DNA from 2 places in the Actinoplanes sp. NPDC000266 genome. Region 2 is predicted to be linked to the other one. Evidence: riboswitches for the same ligand, from Rfam matches in the RefSeq annotation. Region 2 holds a riboswitch; the other holds the start of a gene.
The links. Region 2 has a riboswitch for thiamine pyrophosphate ahead of ACFY36_RS24405 (thiamine phosphate synthase). Riboswitches for the same ligand answer to the same signal wherever they lie in the genome.

Region 1: another riboswitch for thiamine pyrophosphate. It lies ahead of ACFY36_RS35325 (ECF transporter S component); the one in region 2 lies ahead of ACFY36_RS24405 (thiamine phosphate synthase).

Annotation. Positions count from the first base shown of each region.
Region 1 covers NZ_JBIAZI010000010.1:2,900-12,983, forward strand. The annotation lists gene ACFY36_RS35300 (SDR family oxidoreductase) at 1-240, opposite strand, end outside; gene ACFY36_RS35305 (saccharopine dehydrogenase family protein) at 263-1,360, opposite strand; gene ACFY36_RS35310 (TetR/AcrR family transcriptional regulator) at 1,446-2,006, shown strand; gene ACFY36_RS35315 (energy-coupling factor transporter transmembrane component T family protein) at 2,011-2,814, opposite strand; gene ACFY36_RS35320 (ABC transporter ATP-binding protein) at 2,811-4,232, opposite strand; gene ACFY36_RS35325 (ECF transporter S component) at 4,251-4,823, opposite strand; TPP riboswitch at 4,822-4,925, opposite strand; gene ACFY36_RS35330 (alpha/beta fold hydrolase) at 4,986-5,804, shown strand; gene ACFY36_RS35335 (DUF6328 family protein) at 5,857-6,375, shown strand; gene ACFY36_RS35340 (hypothetical protein) at 6,341-6,949, opposite strand; gene ACFY36_RS35345 (Fur family transcriptional regulator) at 6,976-7,377, opposite strand; gene ACFY36_RS35350 (ArsR/SmtB family transcription factor) at 7,374-7,664, opposite strand; gene ACFY36_RS35355 (metal ABC transporter permease) at 7,667-8,536, opposite strand; gene ACFY36_RS35360 (metal ABC transporter ATP-binding protein) at 8,538-9,320, opposite strand; gene ACFY36_RS35365 (metal ABC transporter substrate-binding protein) at 9,317-10,084, opposite strand, start outside.
Region 2 covers NZ_JBIAZI010000006.1:65,787-75,870, reverse strand. The annotation lists gene ACFY36_RS24440 (ABC-F family ATP-binding cassette domain-containing protein) at 1-1,432, shown strand, start outside; gene thiC (phosphomethylpyrimidine synthase ThiC) at 1,472-3,004, opposite strand; gene thiD (bifunctional hydroxymethylpyrimidine kinase/phosphomethylpyrimidine kinase) at 3,080-3,838, opposite strand; gene ACFY36_RS24425 (thiamine phosphate synthase) at 3,835-4,392, opposite strand; gene ACFY36_RS24420 (thiazole synthase) at 4,386-5,132, opposite strand; gene thiS (sulfur carrier protein ThiS) at 5,129-5,329, opposite strand; gene thiO (glycine oxidase ThiO) at 5,329-6,324, opposite strand; gene ACFY36_RS24405 (thiamine phosphate synthase) at 6,321-6,908, opposite strand; TPP riboswitch at 6,902-7,013, opposite strand; gene ACFY36_RS24400 (ribonuclease domain-containing protein) at 7,062-7,496, opposite strand; gene ACFY36_RS24395 (hypothetical protein) at 7,572-8,792, opposite strand; gene ACFY36_RS24390 (ABC transporter ATP-binding protein) at 8,915-9,664, opposite strand; gene ACFY36_RS24385 (ABC transporter substrate-binding protein) at 9,661-10,084, opposite strand, start outside.

The DNA.
Region 1 (10,084 bases), on a different contig from region 2:
GAGCAGGTTACGGGTGGAGGTGGTGAGCCAGGTGATGGCCTCCATGGGGTCGGCCGCCGGCCCGTTCAGGGTGTCGACGACGGCGTCCACACCGGACAGGGCGTCGCCGATCGCGTCCTCCTGGAGCAGGTCGATGCCGTGCGAGCGGCTGATCCGTACGACCTCGTGCCCGTCCCGTTCCAGAGCCGCGACGGTACGGGCCCCGATGTTCCCGGAGGCGCCGGCAACCGCGATACGCATGACGAGTCCCCTCTCGGAGTGGTCATGCCGACGGTAACCCAGCCAGGACGTAGTCGGCGCCGCAGGATTCGGCCAGGGACGGGCCGAAGAGGGTGGCCGGGAACGAGGCGCCGGGGCGGCCCTCGCCGGCCAGCAGGCGGCGGGTGACCTCGGCCGGGACGGCGCCGGTGAAGTCCTGTGCGTCGCCGAGGCGCAGCCAGCCCTCGCGGACGGTGCCGTCGGGCCAGGTGACGCGGGCGTGGCCCCACGAGTGCTCGCGCGGGCGGGGGCGGGCCTTCACCTCGAGGGCGGCCAGGCGGCGTACGGCAAATGACCGCAGCGGGCCGAAGCCCAGCAACGACGCGGCGAGGGGCATGAGCGCGCGGGCGATCGGCGCGGTGGGCGCCTCGCTCGACGCGGCGGTCACCGAGGGGGCGCCGCTCGCGCGCTGGGCGGCGACGAGCTCACCGAGCGGCATGCCGGCGGTGGTCACCGGCGATCCGCCGGGCAGGGTCAGGGTCTCGGCGTCACCGGCCAGCCGGGCCGGGGCGAGACGGCCGTCACGGTAGCGGCGGCCCTGGAACCGGCGGCCGCCCGGCACACCGGGAAGACCTTCGAGGATCGTGCCGGCCAGGGCCTCACCGAGCCGGCCGGCCTCGATCGCCAGCGAAGGGATCATGTCGACGCGTACGTCCGAGGGCGTGGGACGGTCCGCGCAAAGCTTGACCACAACGCTCTCCGTGGCGGTCACGCCGAAGCCGGCGCCGGTGACGAGCGAACGCCCGGCCTCGGCGGCGGCGTCATGCAGTGCGAGTACGCCCGACACGGCCGCGACGTCATTGGCCAGATCGACGTAATGACCGGCCGGCAGACAGGCCCGGATGATCGGCCCGGCCGTCACCCCGAACGGCCCGACCGTGTTGATCACAACGGCGGGCCGCTGCCGCCGGATCGCGTCGGCCGTTTCCACCGGCGTGCGCGCGACGAGCGTACGAACGCTCCCGAGGCTCGAGGCGGCGGCGGTCAGACGGGTGGCGTCACGCCCCACAAGCGTGGGGGTGATGCCCCGGCGCAGGAGTTCGGTGGCGATGGCCCGGGCGCTGCGGCCCGTGCCGCCCAGGATCCAGACTTCGTCGGTCATGGCGGTGCTCCCCAGAGGTGATGACATGGCGTGTCATGACTGTAGCCCGTGATGACACGTGATGTCATCACGTAGGATGGCGGGTGTGAGCAGATGGCGGCCCGGCGCGCGTGAGCGCCTCGAGGAAGCGGCCGTCGAGCTCTTCGTCGAGCAGGGCTTCGCGGCGACCACCGTTCCGCAGATCACCGCGCGGGCCGGCCTGACCACCCGCACGTTCTTCCGGCACTTCGCCGACAAGCGCGAGGTGCTCTTCGGCGGCGACGAGATCCCGGCCATGGCCACCCGCATGATCGAGGAGGCCCCGCCGGCCGACGCCCCGATGACCGTGATCCTCGAGGGCCTCCGGGCCGTCACCGCCGCCCGCTTCGAGAGCCGCCGCGACGAGCTCCGCGTACGGCGCGAGATCGTCCGCTCCGATCCCGGCCTCCGCGAGCGCGACCTGCGCAAACGAGACGCCTTGAGAAGCGCGATCAGCACGGGCTTCGAGGCCCGGGGCGTCCCGGCCCTCGAGGCCGCCCTGCTGGCCGAGACCGCCGTGATGCTGCTGTTCGTCTCGTTCGACGAGTGGCTCGACCAGCCCGGCGACCGCACCCTGATCGCCATCATCGAGGACGCCCTGGCTTCCCTGCGCCAGGCGATCGCCTGACCGGTCAGCCGATGATGGGGCGGAACAGGCCCAAGGCGATGCTCGTGCCGAGGGCGACGGCCGACAAGGCGAGCGCGCCCAGCAGCAGGGCCGTATCGGCTGTCGTGAAGGTCTGGCGTCGGGCGTAAGTGCGGGGGATGCCCGAGTCGAAACCGCGGGCGTCCATGGCCACGGCCAGCCGGCCGCCTCGGCGTAGGGCTCCTACCAGCAGGGCGAAGGCCGTCGAGATGAACAGGCGTAAGGCGGCCACGGGGTTACGGCCGGCGTCGACGCCTCGGGCCCGGCGGGCCAAGGTGATCATTTGCCACTCCTGGTCGAGCAGTGGGAGCAGGCGGAAGGCGGCCAGGGCGCCGATGGCGAAACGGGGTGGGGCCTTCGCGTTCTGGACCAGGGAGTCGGCCAGGTCGGTGGGGTCGGTGGTGGCGAAGACGATCACGCCGGGGACGGCTATCGCGAACAGGCGCAGGATCAGGCCCAGCGCCGACACCAGCACGCCGGTGGTGATGTCGAACGGGCCCAGGTCGAGCAGGAGGCGGCCGCTACGGTCGGCCGCGAAAAGGACCATCGTGGCCAGCAGGCCCAGCGCGGCGATCAGGAGCGGCCAGGCTCGGCGGGCCAGGACGGACAGGCGTACGCCGAAAAGAGGAAGCACCGCCAGCTCGATCGCCAGGGCGATCGCCGGGGTCAGCGGGTCGAGAGTGGACAGCAGGGGCAGCGTGAACAGCAGCGCCGCGCCCAGCTTGGCCGTCGGGTTGCGCCGGGCCAAGGGGGCCGCGGGGTCGGCCACCGGCTGAAGGACGAAGCTCACAAGCGCCGCCGGCGGGGGAGCGGGTCGGGCAGCCGGGGGGTGCCCAGCGGGAACGTTCGGTCGGCGACCGTCTGCACGAAGTCGTCGTCGTGGGTCACCGCCACGATCGCGTGGCCGTCGTCGCGCAGCGTCGCCAGCAGGGTGACCAGCTCGATCCAGGTGCGGCGGTCCTGGCCGAACGTGGGCTCGTCGAGCACCAGCAGGCGGGGCGCGGTGGCCAGGGCGGTGGCGACGCTGAGACGGCGGGCTTCGCCGCCGGAGAGGGTGTACGGGTTGGCCTGCGCCAGCTTCGTCAGGCGTAGCCGCTCCAGCAGGTCGTCGATCACCTGCTGGTCGAAGCGGCCCAGCCGGCGCGGGCCCAGGGCCAGCTCGTCGGCGACGCGGGTGGTCACGAACTGGTGTTCCGGGTTCTGGAAGACCGAGCCGATCCGGCCGGTGAGGGTGGCCGCCCGCCAGCGGTGCGGGGGCTTCGGGTCGCCGAACGCGTGCACCCGGCCCGATGACGGGGCGAGCAGGCCGCCCAGCAGCAGGGCGAGCGTCGACTTGCCGGCGCCGTTGGGGCCGGTCACGGCCAGGACCTCGCCCTCGCCGGCGGCGAGCGACACGGGGGCCATGCGTCCTGCGACTGTGGCCTGCTCCGTGCGTACGAGGGAAGGATCGGCCGTTGACCTTGATTTGAGCGGGGGAATCGTGAAGCCGGGAACCCAGACGCCCTCGTCGGCCAGACGATCGCCGTAGGCCGCGAACACGACCTCGGGCGCGCCGTCGGCCCGCACGCCCCCGCCCGGCTCGAGCACGACCACGCGGTCGACCAGCGGCAGGGCCTCGGCCACCCGGTGCTCCACAATGATCATGGAGGCGTCCAGGCGCAGGGCGGCGATGGCCTCGCGGACCAGCACGGCCCCGTCGGGGTCGAGGTTGGCGGTCGGCTCGTCGAGCAGCAGCAGGCGCGGGCGCAGGGCCAGCACACCGGCCAGGGCCAGCCGTTGCGCCTCGCCGCCGGACAGCGCCGCGGTCGAGCGGATGATCGGATAGGGGAAGCCGACCCGGTCGAGCGCGTCGCTGACCCGGGGCCAGATGTCGGCCGGCGGCACCCCGCGATTTTCCAGGCCGAACGCCACGTCGTCGCCGCTGCGGGCCATCACGAGCTGGGTCTGCGGATCCTGGAAGACGATGCCGACCTGGTCGCGGGCCTTGCGCGGATCGAGTCCGTCGATCTCGATCGTGCCCTCGGACTCGCCCGAGTCGTCGGGCAGCAGGCCGGCCAGCGCGGCCAGCAGGGTGCTCTTACCGGCCCCGGAGGGACCGAGCAGGAGCACCCGCTCGCCGTGCGCTATCCGCAGGTCGACGTCGCGGACGGCCCAGGCGCGACGGCCCGCGTGCCGCCAGCCGAAACCGCGGAGAACGACCTCACTCATGTCGGGAATGACACCAGATCAGACGAGCGCGCGCGAACGCCCCGCCGCGAACCGGTCGAGAACTCCGGTCTGTGCCAGCGCGCGGGTCAGCGCCACGCTGCCGAGACCGGCGATCACCAGCGACGACAGCGCGGTGATGACGATGTACCAGATCCGCATGGTGGCCCACGACGTGCCGCCGTACCAGACGAAGGCGTCGTAGACCGATGCCACCAGCCCGGCCGTGGTGGCGGCGAGCAGGGCCACCGGCAGGTTGTAGACCTTGTAGGCGAAGGCGGCGAACACGAGCTCGGCGCCGAGGGCCTCGAGCGGGCCCTGGATGACCAGGGTCCAGCCCCAGCTCGTGCCGATGGCGGCCGACACCAGGGCGGCCAGGGTGAGGGTGTAGAAGGCGGCGCCCGGCTTGCGGACGATCAGCGCGCCGAGCACGGCCGGCACCAGCCAGACGCCGTAGATCACGCACCGGCCGGGCAGGGGGATGGCGTCGGCCGGGCCGTTCCAGAGCAGGCCCCAGGCCCAGAAGATGACGCCGAAGGCGACGGCGATGATCGAGGCGATGACGATGTCGATGGTCCGCCAACGAGATGACATGTGGTTCCTCCCGAGCTTCCTGCGCTGGCATTACCCAGATCAGGTACGAGGGTCTGCGGTTGCCCGCACTCTCAGCGCTTGTGCGCTCCCCTGTCGGCCTGCATTAGTTTCGATGACGCTAACACTGCTGTTTCGTTCCGCCCAGCGAGGGAGTGATCACAGATGGAGATCAAAGCCCGGGGTCTGACATTCGACGTCTTCGATGGTGGCCCGTCGGAGGGCGACCCGGTTCTGCTGCTGCACGGCTTCCCCCAGGACCACCGCGAGTTCGATCTTCTCGCGCCGAAACTTCACGAGGCAGGTCTCAGGACGTACGCCGTGGATCAGCGCGGCGTCTCACCAGGCGCCCGCCCGGCCGATGTCGGCGCCTACCGGATCACCGAGGCCGTGGCCGACGCGGTCGGCGTGCTCGACGCCCTCGGCCTGGAGTCGGCGCACGTCATCGGCCACGACTGGGGCGCCAACGTCGGCTGGATGCTCGCCGCCTGGCATCCCGAGCGGGTCCGCACCCTCACCGCCGTCTCCGTCCCGCATCCCAAGGCGCTCCAGCTGGCGCTGCGGACCCGGCCCGCCCAGCGGGCCCGGATGGCGTACTTCAAGGTCTTCCAGTCGGCCGCCGCCGAGCGGCTGCTGCTCGCCCGCGACGCCGCCGCCCTGCGCTGGATGCTCAAGCCGATCGGGGAGCGGGCCGAGCTCTACGTCGAGGCCAACCGCGATCCGGGCCGGCTCACCGGCGGGCTGAACTGGTACCGGGCGCTGACCTTCGACCAGCTCAAGGACGTACGCCTGATCCGCGTGCCCACCACATATGTCTGGAGTGACCAGGACGGCGTGGTCTCGCTGACCGCGGCGCTGCGCACCCGGGACTGGGTCGACGCCGACTACCAGATGGTCGCTATGCGCGGTATCAGCCACTGGGTGCCCGAGCAGGCGGCGACTGCCCTTTCCGAGGCGGCCCTGGCTCGCATTCGGGGAGTTTGATTCACGTTCATCTTGGGGTATCCGTCGCGGCATGCCACCCGAGAAGCCGCGGATGAAGCACGAGTCGGAGAAACAACGCTGGGACCGCAACTTCGCCGATCTCCTCCAGGAGTTGCGGGTCGCGCAGACCGGCATCCAGATCCTGTTCGCCTTCCTGCTGACCCTGCCGTTCAGCAACGGCTTCCCCAAGGTCACACAATTCCAGAAGGACACGTACGTCGTGGCGCTGCTGGCCGCCGCCGGCGCCACCGCGATGATCATTGCCCCGGTCGCCTTCCACCGGGCGCTGTTCCGCCAGGGCCGCAAGCCCGAGCTGGTCCGTTACGCCCACCGGATGGCCACCGGCGGCCTGGCCTTCCTGCTGGTCTCGATGGCGGCCAGCGTCCTGCTGGTCACCGACTTCATCCTCGACCGGCCGATCGCCTTCGTCTTCAGCGCCCTCACCGCCCTGTTCTTCCTCACCTTCTGGGCGGGCATCCCGTGGCTGCGCCGCAACTGGATCGACGAGGATCCCGAGGACGAGGACTACGCGAACGCTAGCGGCGAGAACCGCGAAGACCGAGACGTCTGAGTTCCAGCTCGGCCAGGGCGTCGACCGCCTCGGGGTCGCCGTTGCGCCAGCTCTGCGCGATGTCCGGGCCCATCTTGGCCAGCCGGTTCAGGGGCTGGCTGGCCAGGGCCCGCAGGGCGAGCAGGTCGCGACCGGCGGGCTCGTCGCGTACGGAGGTGGCGACGGCGGCCCGGCGGATCCAGCGGATCCGCAACGGCAGCCAGAGGAAGAGCACCAGCGCCAGCGGCACGGCGACCACGGCCAGGGCGATGATGACGGCCATCTGGTCGACGATCTCCTGCTGCTGGCGCCCGGCGTCGGCCAGGTTGCGGGCCGCGTCGGCGGCGCCGGTGAACGGCTTGACCAGCTGGTCGCCGACCAGCGGCACCCGGCCGACCTTGCCGCCGGCGTCGGCCAGGTTGTCGGCGATGCCGCCGCCCGCGGTCTCCAGCTTGGCGCCGGGAACGCCCAGCTTCTCGACCATGTCGTTCACCCACAGGCCGGCGCGCACCCAGAGGTAGACCCAGATCACCACGACGATGTCGGTGATCAGCTGGCGGACGGCGGTGGGGATCCTGTCGGCATAGAGCTTCACGCCGTCAGGGTCCCACGTGGACTGTGCTACTGCTTAGTGGCGCAGTCCGGGCAGGTTCCGAAGATCTCCATCGTGTGAGAGACGTCGACGAAGCCGTGCTTGCCCGCCACCTTGTCGGCCCACGACTCGACGGCCGGGCCCTCCACCTCGACCGCGCGGCCGCACGAGCGGCACACCAGGTGGTGGTGGTGACCCTGGCTGCACCGGCGGTAGAGGTGCTCGCCGCCGGGCGGGCGCATCACGTCGATCTCGCCGGCGTCGGCCAGGCCCTGCAACGTGCGGTAGACGGTGGTCAGCCCCACCCGCTCACCCCGCTCGCGCAGAATGGCGTGCAGCTCCTGAGCGCTGTTGAAGCCCTCGGTCTCGGCCAGCACGGCGCTGACCGCGCTGCGCTGCTTGGTGTTGCGCTGCTGACTCTCGGTGCTCACGAACGAACCTCCCTCGCATGGCTGACGGCGTCGGCGACGATGTGCGCGACGTGGTCGTCCACCAGGGAGTATGCGATCTCCCGGCCTCGTCGCGCACCTCGCACCACGCCCGCGCCGCGCAGCACCCGCAGATGCTGCGAGACCAGCGGCTGTGGCGCCCCCAGCTTCTCCACCAGCTCGTGCACGCAGCGCTCGCCGGCGCCCAGCTCGGCCACGATCGCGACGCGGATCGGGGCCGAGAGCGCCCGCAGCAGCTCGCCGGCCGGCTCATATGCCTCGTAACCCATTGTCAGGCCTCCTGGAGAACCACGTCAGGGGGCTCCACCTCGCGGGGCGGCTGGGCCCGCCGGCGCAGGACCCGCCAGGTCGCGCCGCCGACGGCGATCGCGACGAAGATGGCCAGGGCCAGGATGACCGTGGTGGCGCCGGGCGGGGTGTCCGCCTCGGCCGAGAAGACCACGCCGGCCCCGGCCGCGCCGACGCCGATCAGCATGGCCGCCACCATCGTGCTGCGGAAGCCCCTGGTCACCTGCTGGGCGGCGGCCACCGGGATGACCATCAGGGCCGAGACCAGCAACAACCCGACGGTCCGCATGGCGATGGTCACGGTCACGGCGGTGGTCACGGCCATCAGGAGATTGAGCGTACGGACGGGGAGGCCGCTCACCCGGGCGTACTCCTCGTCGTTGCAGACCGCGAACAGTGCGGGCCGGAAAGCGAGCATGGCGATCAGCACCAGCGCGCCCATCACGGCGATCACCGTGATGTCGGCGGGCGACGTCGTGATGAGCGAGCCGAACAGATATTGGATCAGGCTGTTGCTGCTGGCGTCGTCGGAGAGCGACACCAGCACCACGCCGCCGGCGATGCCGCCGTAGAACAGCAGGGCCAGGGCGAGATCGCCCGAGGTGCGGCCGCGCTCGCGGATCAGCTCGACGCCGATCGCGCCCGCCGCCGAGACGATCACGGCGGCCAGCACGGGGGACTGGTTGAGCAGCAGGCCGACGCCGACGCCGGTCAGGGCGACGTGGCCGATGCCGTCGCCGATCAGCGACAGCCGCCGCTGCACCAGGTAGATGCCGAGCGACGGGGCGGCCAGGCCGATGATGAGCGCGCCGGCCAGGGCACGCATCATGAAGTCGTACTGGAAAAGGTCCATTTCAGTTGGCCGCCATGCGGTCCGTAGGGGCCCACTCGCAGATGCCCGCGGTGGGCTGGACGGCGTGCGGATGCACGTGGTCGTGATCGGGCTCGGCGTGATGGCCGGCCGGCTCCGGCGGCGCGCCCTCGAAGGCGATGCGGCCCTCGTGCACCACGACGGCCCGGTCGATCAGCGGGCGCAGCGGGCCGAGCTCGTGCGCCACCAGCAGGATCGTGCCGCCGCCGTCGCCGAAGCGGCCCAGCGCGGCGGCGAACGCCTCCTGGCTGGCCGCGTCCACGCCCGCGGTGGGCTCGTCCAGGACCAGCAGGTCCGGCTTTCCGGCCAGGGCGCGGGCGATCAACGTGCGCTGCTGCTGTCCACCCGAGAGGGTCGAGACGGGATCGTTGATCCGGTCGAGGAGACCGACGTCGGTCAGGGCGTCGCGCACGGCCGTCCGGTCGGCCGCGCCGGGCAGCCGGAAGATGCCGCGACGGGCCAGGCGGCCGGAGGCGACGACCTCGCCGACCGTGGCCGGCACCCCGCTTCCGGCGCCGAGACGCTGCGGCACATATCCGACCCGGGCCCATTGCTTGAAGCGCCGCTGGGGCGTACCGAAAAGATCGATCTCGCCGCGGCCGATCGGCACCAGGCCGAGGATCGTGCGGATCAGCGTGGACTTGCCGGAGCCGTTCGCGCCGAGGATCGCGACGACCTCTTTCTGATCGACGCTCAGGGAGACGTCGTGCAGGATCTCCCGGCCCTCGTATCCGACGGCCAGATGGCGTACGTCGACGATGCTCATGCTGTGCACCCCAGTGCGGTGGTGATGGCGGTCAGGTTCGCGCGCATCACGGAGAAATAATCTTGGGACGAGTCCGTCAGGCCTTCGAGAGGATCGAGGACGGCGGTCCTGGCGCCGACCTCGCGGGCGATGGTCTCGGCCACGGCCGGGCTGACCAGCGTCTCGAAGAAGATCGTGGTGGTGCCGGTCTCCTTGGCCGTCCGGGCCACCTCGGCCAGCCGCTGCGGTGAGGGCTCGGCCTCGGGGGAGATGCCGGTGATGCCGACCTCGGTGAGGTCGTAGCGGTCGGCCAGATAGTGGAACGCCTCGTGACTGGTCACCAGCTCGCGGCGCTCGCAGGTCTTGAGCCCGGTCGCATATTCGGTGTTCAGCTTGTCGAGCTCGGAGTGCAGGGCGGTGGCCCGGGCCTTGTAGTCGGCGGCGTGCTCGGGATCGGCCTGGCCGAGGCGCTCGCCCAGCTTGTCGGCGATGGTGGCGAAGCGGACCGGGTCGAGCCAGACGTGCGGGTCCATGCCGCCCTCGGCCGTCTCGTGCTCGTGCTCCTCGCCGTCGTGGTCGTCCTCGCTCGCCGGCAGCAGGGTGACCACCGAGGCGGCGTCGAACGCGTGGTCCTTGCCCTCCTGGGCCACGGCCTCGTCGACCGCCGGCTGGAAGCCCTTGAGATAGACGACCAGGCCGGCCCCGGCCACGTCGCCCACCTGGCGCGGGGTGAGCTCGATGTCGTGCGGCTCGGCGCCGGGCTTGGTGAGGTTGGAGACGCTCAC
Region 2 (10,084 bases):
GTTCATCGGCATGATCGGCGACGACCGTACGCTGGCCGATCTCGCTCTTTCCCTGGTGAAACCGGCGCTGTCCGAGGCGGGGGAGCGGCTCGAGAAGGCCGCGGCGGCCCTCGACGACTCGGAGCGCAGCCAGCTGGCGTACGCCAATGCCCTGGCCCATTGGGGCGAAGTCGGTGGTTACGACGCCGAGGTGCTCTTCGACACCGTGGCCGTCGCGATCCTCGACAAGCCGTGGGACCTGGTCAAACAGCGTCCTGTGCGGACACTCAGCGGCGGTCAGCAGAAAAGGTTCGCGCTCGACCTGCTGCTGCGCGGCGACGACGAGGTCCTGCTGCTCGACGAGCCGGACAACTTCCTCGACGTGCCGGGCAAACGCTGGCTCGAGTCGCGCCTGCGCGAGTCACCCAAATCGGTCCTCTACGTCTCGCACGACCGCGAACTGCTGGCGCAGACGGCCGACCGCGTGGTGACGGTCGAGGGCGGCAGCGCGTGGACCCACCCGGGCGGCTTCGCGTCGTGGCACGAGGCGCGGGTGCACCGCCACTCCCGCCTCGAGGAGAACCGCCGGCGCTGGGAGGAAGAGCATCAGAAGCTTCGCGAGCTGGTGTTCATGTACAAGCAGAAGGCGGCCTACAACTCCGACATGGCCTCGCGCTACCAGTCGGCGCAGACCCGGCTGCGCAAGTTCGAGGAGGCCGGCCCGCCCCCGCTGCCGCCGAAGGACCAGTCGCTGCGGATGAACCTGCGCGGAGGCCGTACGGCGAAACGCGCGGTGATCCTGGAACAGCTGGAGCTGGAGGACCTGACGTTCCCGTTCGACCTGGAGATCTGGTACGGCGACCGGGTGGCGGTGCTGGGCGCGAACGGCACCGGCAAGTCACACTTCCTGCGCCTGCTGGCGGCGGGCGGCTCGGACCCCGAGGCGGAGAACAAGCCGGTCGACGGCGCCCCGCTGGCCCGCGTGGCCCACAACGGGGTGGCCCGGCTCGGCGCCCGGGTGCGGCCCGGCCACTTCTCGCAGACCCACGACCGTCCCGAGCTGCTCGAACGCACCCTGGTCGAGATCCTCTGGCGAGGCGACGACCACCGTTCGGGCATGGATCGGGCCGGGGCGATGAAGGCGCTGAACCGCTACGAGCTGGCCGGGCAGGGCGACCAGCTCTTCGGCACCCTGTCCGGCGGCCAGCAGGCCCGTTTCCTGGTGCTGTTGCTGGAGCTGTCCGGCGCCACGGTCCTGCTGCTCGACGAGCCGACGGACAACCTCGACCTGGCGTCGGCCGAGGCCTTGGAGGAGGGTTTGCGCCTGTTCGAGGGAACGGTGATCGCGGTAACTCACGACCGCTGGTTCACCCGCTCGTTCGACCGCTTCATCCTCTTCCAGGGCGACGGCGAGGTCGTCGAGACCCCAGAGCCGGTCTGGGACGTCCGTTGACCAGAGGGCGTCCCGGCCGGAGCTGGGACGCCCACAGGGTCAGGCGTTGGGGGCTACCTCGGCCAGTGGGACGTAGACCTTGCCGCCGGACTCGACGAACTCGGCTGACTTCTGGGACATGCCCATGGCCTTCAGTTCGTGGCTGATTTTCATGGAGCAGAACTTCGGGCCGCACATCGAGCAGAAGTGGGCTGTCTTGGCGGCCGGGGCCGGCAAGGTCTCGTCGTGGTAGGCGCGGGCCGTCTCCGGGTCCAGGGCCAGCTCGAACTGGTCCTCCCAGCGGAACTCGAAACGGGCCTTGGACAGGGCGTCGTCCCAGGCCTGGGCGCCCGGGTGGCCCTTGGCCAGGTCGGCCGCGTGTGCGGCGATCTTGTAGGCGATCATGCCGGCCTTCACGTCGTCCTTGTCGGGCAGGCCCAGGTGCTCCTTGGGGGTGACGTAGCAGAGCATCGCGGTGCCGAACATGCCGATCATCGCGGCGCCGATCGCTGACGTGATGTGGTCGTAGGCGGGGGCGATGTCCGTGGCCAGCGGGCCCAGCGTGTAGAACGGCGCGCCGCCGCACAGCTCGACCTGGAGGTCCACGTTCTCCTTGATCTTGTGCATGGGTACGTGGCCTGGGCCCTCCACCATCACCTGCACGTCGTACTCCCAGGCGCGGTGGGTCAGCTCGCCCAGCGTGCGCAGCTCGGCGAACTGGGCCGCGTCGTTGGCGTCGGCGATCGAACCCGGGCGCAGGCCGTCGCCCAGGGAGAACGTGATGTCGTACCGGGCGAAGATCTCGCAAAGCTCGTCGTAGTGGGTGTAGAGGAAGTTCTCCTCGTGGTGGGCGAGACACCAGGCCGCCATGATCGAGCCACCGCGGGAGACGATCCCGGTGACCCGGTCGGCGGCCAGCGGCACGTGCGGCAGCAGCACGCCGGCGTGGATCGTCATGTAGTCGACGCCCTGCTCGGCCTGCTCGATGATGGTGTCGCGGAACAGTTCCCAGGTCAGCTTGACCGGATCGCCCTTGACCTTCTCGAGCGCCTGGTAGATCGGCACGGTGCCGATCGGGACCGGCGCGTTCCGGATGATCGCCTCGCGGGTCTCGTGGATGCGGGGGCCGGTCGACAGGTCCATCACCGTGTCCGCGCCCCAGCGGGTCGCCCACGTCATCTTCTCGACCTCCTCGGCGACCGACGAGGTCACCGCGGACGTGCCGATGTTCGCGTTGACCTTCACCAGGAAGCGGGAGCCGATCACCATGGGCTCCGACTCGGGATGGTTGACGTTCGCCGGCAGCACGGCCCGGCCGGCCGCGATCTCGTCGCGCACCAACTCCACCGGGACGTTCTCGCGGACGGCGACGAACTCCATCTCGGGCGTCGTCTCGCCGGCCCGGGCCGCGGCGAGCTGCGTCTTCCGGGTGCCCCACGGTTTACGCAGCGGCGGCAGGCCGACCTCCGGATCGCTGCCCGGGCCCGAGGTGTCGTAGAGCCGCACGGGGTCGTTCCCGTCGCTCAGCACGACCTCCGAGAACGGCACCTTCATGTCGGGCCGCGATCCCTCGACGTACACCTTGCGCCTCATGCTTTTCCTCCCCAATCGTGACAAAACCGGCGGCGGACGGCAGCACGGAACCCCGCGCCACAGCCGTCGGAGCCTTTAGATGAAGTGGTTCAGCGGACCGGGCCCCGCGCCCAGCCGCCATTCGCGCCCGCCGGCCAGCGCGGTGCGCACATAACGCTTGGCCTTCCGCACGGCGACCGGCACCGGATCACCGGACGCCAGGAAGACCGCCACCGCCGAGGAGAAGGTGCAGCCCGACCCGTGGTTGTTCGCCGTCCGCACCGGCTCGCCGCGCAACGTCTCGGCCACGCCGTCGTGCCACAGCACGTCGGCGGCGGTCTCGCTGCCGGTCACCACGACGGCGCGCGCGCCCTGCTTGGCCAGGCTTTCGGCGGCCAGGACCATCTCCTCGGCCGTCTCGACCGGGCTTCCGGTGAGGGCGGCGGCCTCCTGCCGGTTCGGGGTCAGGACACAGTTGTACGACACCAGGGGCGCGACAGCCGCAGTGTCCGCGAGCCGGGCGCCTGACGTGGCGACCAGCACGGGGTCGACGACGAGGTGGGGCAGGCGGCCGGCCCGGTCGGCGATCAGAGCGGCCACGGCGGGGTCGCCGATCATGCCGACCTTGACGGCGGCGACCGGGAAGTCGGCCAGGACGGCGTCGAGCTGGGCGGCGACGATGTCGATCGGGATGGGGTGGATGGCGGTGACGCCGAGCGTGTTCTGGGCGGTGACAGCGGTGATGACGGAGGTGCCGTAGGCGTACAGGGCGGCGAAGGTCTTGAGGTCGGCCTGAATGCCGGCGCCACCCCCGGAGTCGGAGCCGGCGATGGTGAGCACGACCGGCGGCGTCATCGGGCGGCCGCCGCTAGCTCCGCCGCCGCCAGTTCCGGATCGTCGGCGCGCATGACGGCGCCGAGCACCGCGACCCCGCGGGCCCCGGCGGCCACGCAGGCGGCCGCCCGCGACGGCGTGTCGATGCCGCCCAGCGCCAGCCACGGCACCTCACCCGCGAGCGCCGCCGCCTTCTCCGGTCCCAGCGCGGGGCCGTACCCCGGCTTGGTCCTGGTCAGGAAGACCGGCGAGAGCGTCACGTAGTCCTCAGTGGACAATTTCGGCGCGCCATGAGCCGATCTCCCGATCAGGCCGGCGGCGGGCACCGGATCGGCCTCGGCCAGGTGCACCGCGTCGCCGCCGAGCGGGTCCGGCCCGGCGACGATCAACCGGCCCGGCGGCAGCAGGGAGCGCAGTCGCTCGGCGAGCGCGGCCCTTTCGGCGTACGGCAAATCTCTCTCCCGCAGAATGACCCACTCGGCGCCGCCGCGGATCGCCGCCTCGACCACCGGAACCAACGGCCCGGCGGCGGACCGCCGGTCGGTGAGAACGACGAGCCCGCCCGGGATCACCACTGGGCCCGCCCCTCGTCCGATGTGGACGCCAATGCGTGGAAGCGGCGTGGGATGCGCCCGGCCGTGTAGGCCAGCCGTCCCGCCAGCACCGCGTGGCGCATCGCCGAGGCCATCGCCGCCGGGTCGTCGGACCGGGTGATCGCGCTGGCGATGAGCACGGCGTCGCAGCCCAGCTCCATGGCCAGGGCCGCGTCCGAGGCCGTGCCGATGCCCGCGTCGAGCACGACCGGGACGTCGACGCTCTGCCGGATCAGCCGGATGTGGTGTGGGTTGGAGATGCCCAGGCCGGAGCCGATCGGCGAGCCCGCCGGCATCACCGCCGCGCAGCCCACGTCGGCCAGGCGGCGGGCCAGGATCGGGTCGTCGCTCGTGTACGGCAACACGGTGAACCCGTCGCCGGCCAGCGTCTCGGCCGCGCGCAGCAGCTCCACGCCGTCGGGCAGCAGGGTCCGGTCGTCGCCGATGACCTCGAGCTTGATCAGGTCGGTCTCGAAGGCCTCGCGGGCCAGGTGGGCCGTCTTCACCGCGTCGCCCGCCGTATAGCAGCCGGCCGTGTTCGGCAGCACTCGCACGCCGAGCCGGTCGAGCATCGGCAGCAGTCCGGGCCCGGCCGCGTCGACCCGGCGCAGGGCGACCGTGACCAGGTCGGTCCCGGAGGCGACGATGGCCTCCTCCAGGGCGGCCAGGCTGTTGGCGCCGCCCGTGCCCAGAATGAGCCGTGATTTGTCGAACACGGTCAGCCTCCCTGTGCCGCGGTCAGCACCTCGACCGCGTCGCCTTCGGCCAAGGGCACCGCGCTCCACGTCGAGCGGGGAACCACCTCGCCGTTGACCGCGACCGCGACGCCGCGGCGGGCCTCGGTGAGCGTCTCGACCAGGGCCAGCACCGACAACTCGGTCTCGGTGTCGAAGCTGCGCCCGTTGACCGTCAACCGCATCAGAACCTCCCGGGGTCGAAGTCGGGGCATTCCTTGCCGTCCAGCACGAGATCGGCGATGAGCTCGGCGGTGACCGGGGCGAGCAGGATGCCGTTGCGGTGGTGGCCGGCGGCCACGAAAACGCCCTGGCCGATGGGCCCGATCAGGGGCGCGTTGTCCGGGGTTCCGGGCCGGTGGCCCACGGTTGTCTCGGTCAGTTCCAGCTCGGCCAGGCCCGGCACCAGCTCGATCGCGGCCCGCAGCAGGTCGTGCACGCCGCCCGCGGTGACCAGCCGGTCGGTGCGCTCCTCCTGGGTGGCGCCGACGACGATCTCGCCGTCCCGGCGGGGCACGATGTAGACCGGCCGCCCGTCGACCGTCGCGTCGAGCACATGCCGCAGAAGCCCCGGCTCACCCCGCAACCGCAGGACCTGACCTTTGACCGGCCGTACGGGGAGACCGGTGAGCCGCGCGGTGCCACAACCGGCCGCCACGACGACCGTCGTGGCCTCCACATCGGACAGCGACTCGATCCGCTTCGGCACGATCCGGTCGCGCAGCCGCTCGCGGAGTGCGGCGACCACGCGGCGCGGGTCGACCTGGCGTTCCCGCGGTGAATGCACGCCGACGCGCACCCGGGGCGAGAGCGCCGGCTCCAGCTCACGCAACTCCGAGGGGCGCAGCAGCGGCAACTGCTGCCTGGTCCAGACCCGGGCCGCCTCGGCCACGTCGTCCGCGGTCATGGCCAGGCTCAGCGTTCCGGTGTCGTCGTAGCCGACGTCCACGCCCAGCTCGGCCGCGAAGCCGGGCCACAGATCGGCCGACCGTTCCATCAGCCGCACCAGGGCCGGATCTTCGAACGCCGACTCGCCGCCGGGCGCGAGCATGCCGGCCGCGACGTGCCAGGCCCCGTCGTCCCCGTCGTCGAAGACGGTGACGTCCTGCCCGCGCTCGACGAGCCGCCACGCGACAGCCAGCCCGATGATCCCGCCACCGACCACCGCGATGTCGCTCATGCCCGGCCTCCCAAGGCCTGGAGGAAGGCGACCGTGGCGCGGGCCGGGTCGCCGGCGATGGCCGAGATCGCCGCCACGCCGTACGAGTCGAGCAGAGCGACCCGGTCGACGGTGACCCCGCCGATGGCGATGACCGGCGTGCCCGGCACCGCCGCGACGACTTTCCCGACCCCTTCGGGCCCGATCGGCTCGGGAAGCCCGGCCTTGCTGACGGTGGCGAAGGCGGGCCCCACGCCGAGATAGGACGCTCCGTCGTCGACGGCTTTCAGAGCGGCTTCGGGTGTACGGCACGTGGCGCCCACAACCGCGTCGGAGCCCAGAACCCGACGAACCGCGGCCACCGGAAGATCTTCGGCGCCCACATGGACGCCATCGGCGCCGGCCGCCAAGGCCACACCCACCCGGTCGTCGACCAGGCAGAGCGCGTCACCGGCACGCCGGCACACATCGAGGGCGGCGACGGTCAGCTCATAGGCCGCACGATCGGACGACTTCACCCGCACCTGCACGGCGACCGGCCCATGGCCGACCACCCCTCGCACCACGTCGAGCGAGTCGGTGACTACATGCAATCGAGGAAACAACGAACGCTCCTCCCTGCGCCGGCATGACCCGGATCAGGTTCGACGGTCGGGGGCTGCTTCGGCCCCCCTCTCAGCCCGGTGCACCGGACTCCCGTGGGGTTGTGCTCGGACCATAACCGGTCCGCGTCAAGAAAAGCTAGAGTGCCCGTTGTCTCACAGCTTGTAGAACGTCACGTAGTGGTCGGGGGTGAACCAGGTCTCTCTTGTGGAGCGGTTGACCACGATGCGGTAGGCGTCCCGGGCCGCGCCGCGCGTGCGGGAGTAGACGTCGTACTCGCTGTAGGTGGCGTTCAACGGGAGCTGCTTCTCCCGGTTCTGGAACGTGCCGCCGGTGTAGTTGTACTGGCCGTACGGCCACGCGTACCAGCCGCTGCTCGTCGGCCAGCCCAGCGTTGACCAGCCCGTGCGGGCGGTGCGGGCGGCCGAGCAGCGGGAGATCGTGCAGCTCGAGTGGACGGCGGCCTGGGCCGCGTCGGTGCTTGTCGGCGCCACCACGGCCGGCACGACCAGTGCCGTGCCGGAGAGGGCGAAGACCAGGGCGAGGCCGGTGAGGAACCGGCGGAGGCGGGGGTACCGGTCAGCGGTCATGGACGACATCGTGCGACGGTGGGAGGCCGCGCGGTACCTCCCGGTCACATCATTCCATTGACGTTCGCCTATACGTTACCGGCCAAGGCCTCCGACCCAGTCGGTCAGCTCGTTGTCTTTGCCCTGCTGGCGCGGCTGCGGTGGGGTGAAGCCGTCGAACGACGGCGTCGGCAGCACTCCGGTGTCGGACGGGCGCAGCTCGTGGTCGGGGCGCTGGGCGGCGGCCGACGCGCGGGCGGCGACGGAGGCGCGGGCCGCGGCGACGTTCGCGCGGCCGGTGATGGCCTGGGCGGCGCCGGCGCCGGGCAGCGGGCCGGTGGGGGCGCCGGCGGCGGGGAGCGGGCCCGTGGGAGCTCCGGCCGACGGGCCGCCCGCGGCCTGGGCGATCGCCGAGTGGGGCTGGGCGTCGCGCTGGGGCAGCGGCGGGCGGTCGGGAGTGGGCGGAGCGTCGGCGCCGGCCGGGCCGCGCCGGAAGACCGCGGCCAGCACGGAGCCGAAGACCCCGGCGCCGGCGGCCGTCATCGCCGCCCAGTACGGGACCTCCTGGTAGCGGTCGGCGCCCGCGCCGGGGCCGGCGATCAGGTAGGCCACCGTGAGCAGGGCCGGGCCGGGCAGGCCGGAGAGCGCGATGGCCACCAGCGAGTGCCGGCCGCGGCGGGCGGCCAGGCCGATCACCACGCCGCAGATCAGGGCGAGCGCCGGCATCGTGAAGAGCGCGGCCTGGTCGACCGCCTTGTCGGGCAGGATGCTCAGATCGAGCACGCCGAGGCGTACGGAAACCGGGTCTTGACCTGGCCTCAGCGACGGCGCCACCGAGGCGAGCGCCACGACCCACGTGGCGACCGTCAGCGTCAGGATGCTCCAGCGGGCGACGGCGCTGCGCAGGGCCGCGTACGCCGCGAAGATGCCCACGGCCGCGCCGAGCGCGGCGCACGCGCCCACCACGAAGACCGGGTCGACGCCGGTGACCTCGGCCGCCCGGGCCGGCTGCATGGTGAGCGGCACGATGGCGGCCGCGCCGAAGCCGGCCACCACGGCGGGAACGAACCGGGCGCCGGCGGGAGCGCGTTTCGGCAGCTGAGTGCGGCCGACGATGGCGCCGAGCGCGGCCGCCGTCATGGCGAACCACGCCACCCAGGCCAGCTGGGCGATCCACTCGTCACGCGCAGTGACCTCAACGACGCGGGTGAAGCGCAGGACGCCCAACCCGTAGGCCAGGCCCAGCTGAGAAGCCCCGGCCAGCGCGGCAACGCCGAACGAGGCACCCAACAACTTCGCCCAGGTGCGGAAAGTCATGCCCGGCACGTTACGGAATCCTCTCCCGTGAACGCCACTGGGACGTCCGATTCTTAAGGCAGTCCAAAATCCCGCTTAGAAAGCCCTTGTACGCAGCGTGATCTCGCTGCGCCATGAAGAGATCAAGCCATCAAGAGATCATGAAGCTGGGCGCTGCACCGGGCGACCTCGTCCAGGTTGGCCGTGCGGCCGAGCGTGCGGGGACGCGGGATGCGCACGTCGATGATCTCGCGGACCCGGCCCGGCCGCGGGCTCAGCACCACCACCCGGTCGGCCAGCAGCACCGCCTCGTCGATCGAGTGGGTGACGAAGACCGTGGTCGGCGCCTGCTCCATGTGGATGCGCTGGAGCTCGACCGACAGCTCCTCGCGGATCAGCGGGTCGAGCGCCGAGAACGGCTCGTCCATCAGCATCACGCGGGGGCGCCCGATCAGCGCGCGGCACAGCGCCACCCGCTGCTGCATGCCGCCTGAGAGCTCGTGCGGCAGCCTCTTCTCGAAGCCGGTCAGGCCGGTCAGCTCGAGCAGGTCGTGGGCGCGGGTGACGTATTCCGCCTTGCGCCAGCCGAAGATCTGCACCGGCAGCAGCACGTTGTCGAGCACCGACCGCCACGGCAGCAGGGCCGGGCGCTGGAACATCATCGCCACGTCCCGGCGCGGCTTGACCACCCGCTCGCCGGACACCTGGATGGCGCCTCCGGTCGGCGGGAGCAGGCCGGCGATCAGCCGCAGCAGCGTCGACTTGCCGCAGCCGGACCGGCCGACCACGGCCACGAACTCGCCGTCGGCCACCGTGAGGCTCACGTCGCGCAGCGCCTCGACCGTGCCCGAGCGGCCGGTGAAGGTCCGCGACACGTTCTCGACGCGGATCATGAGGCGAGCCGCCAGCGGCCGGCCCGGGCCACCAGCACGGTGAGCGCCTGCGGCATCAGGCCGGAGTGGTTGTCCGGTGTCAGCCGGAGCGGGCCGGACAGGCCGTCGACCTGCGAGGTCTCCAGGATGTCGCGGATGCCCTCGCGGTCGGCGCCGACCCGGGCCACCGCGTCGGCCACCAGGTCGACCGCGTCGGCCGCGAAGGCGGCCACGCCCGAGTAGCTGCCGTAGCGCGAGGTGTAGTCGCGGAACCACTGCTTGCGCGACGATTTCGCCGGCGTGGTCGCGATGACGTCGTCGATGGCCAGGATCTGGGTGAAGACCATCCGGACGTTGTTCGTCGCGGACGAGGCGGCGGCCGGGATGAACAGGTCGCCGGCGGCCGCGGCGTCGAAGTAGACCCGGCCCTTGAATCCGACC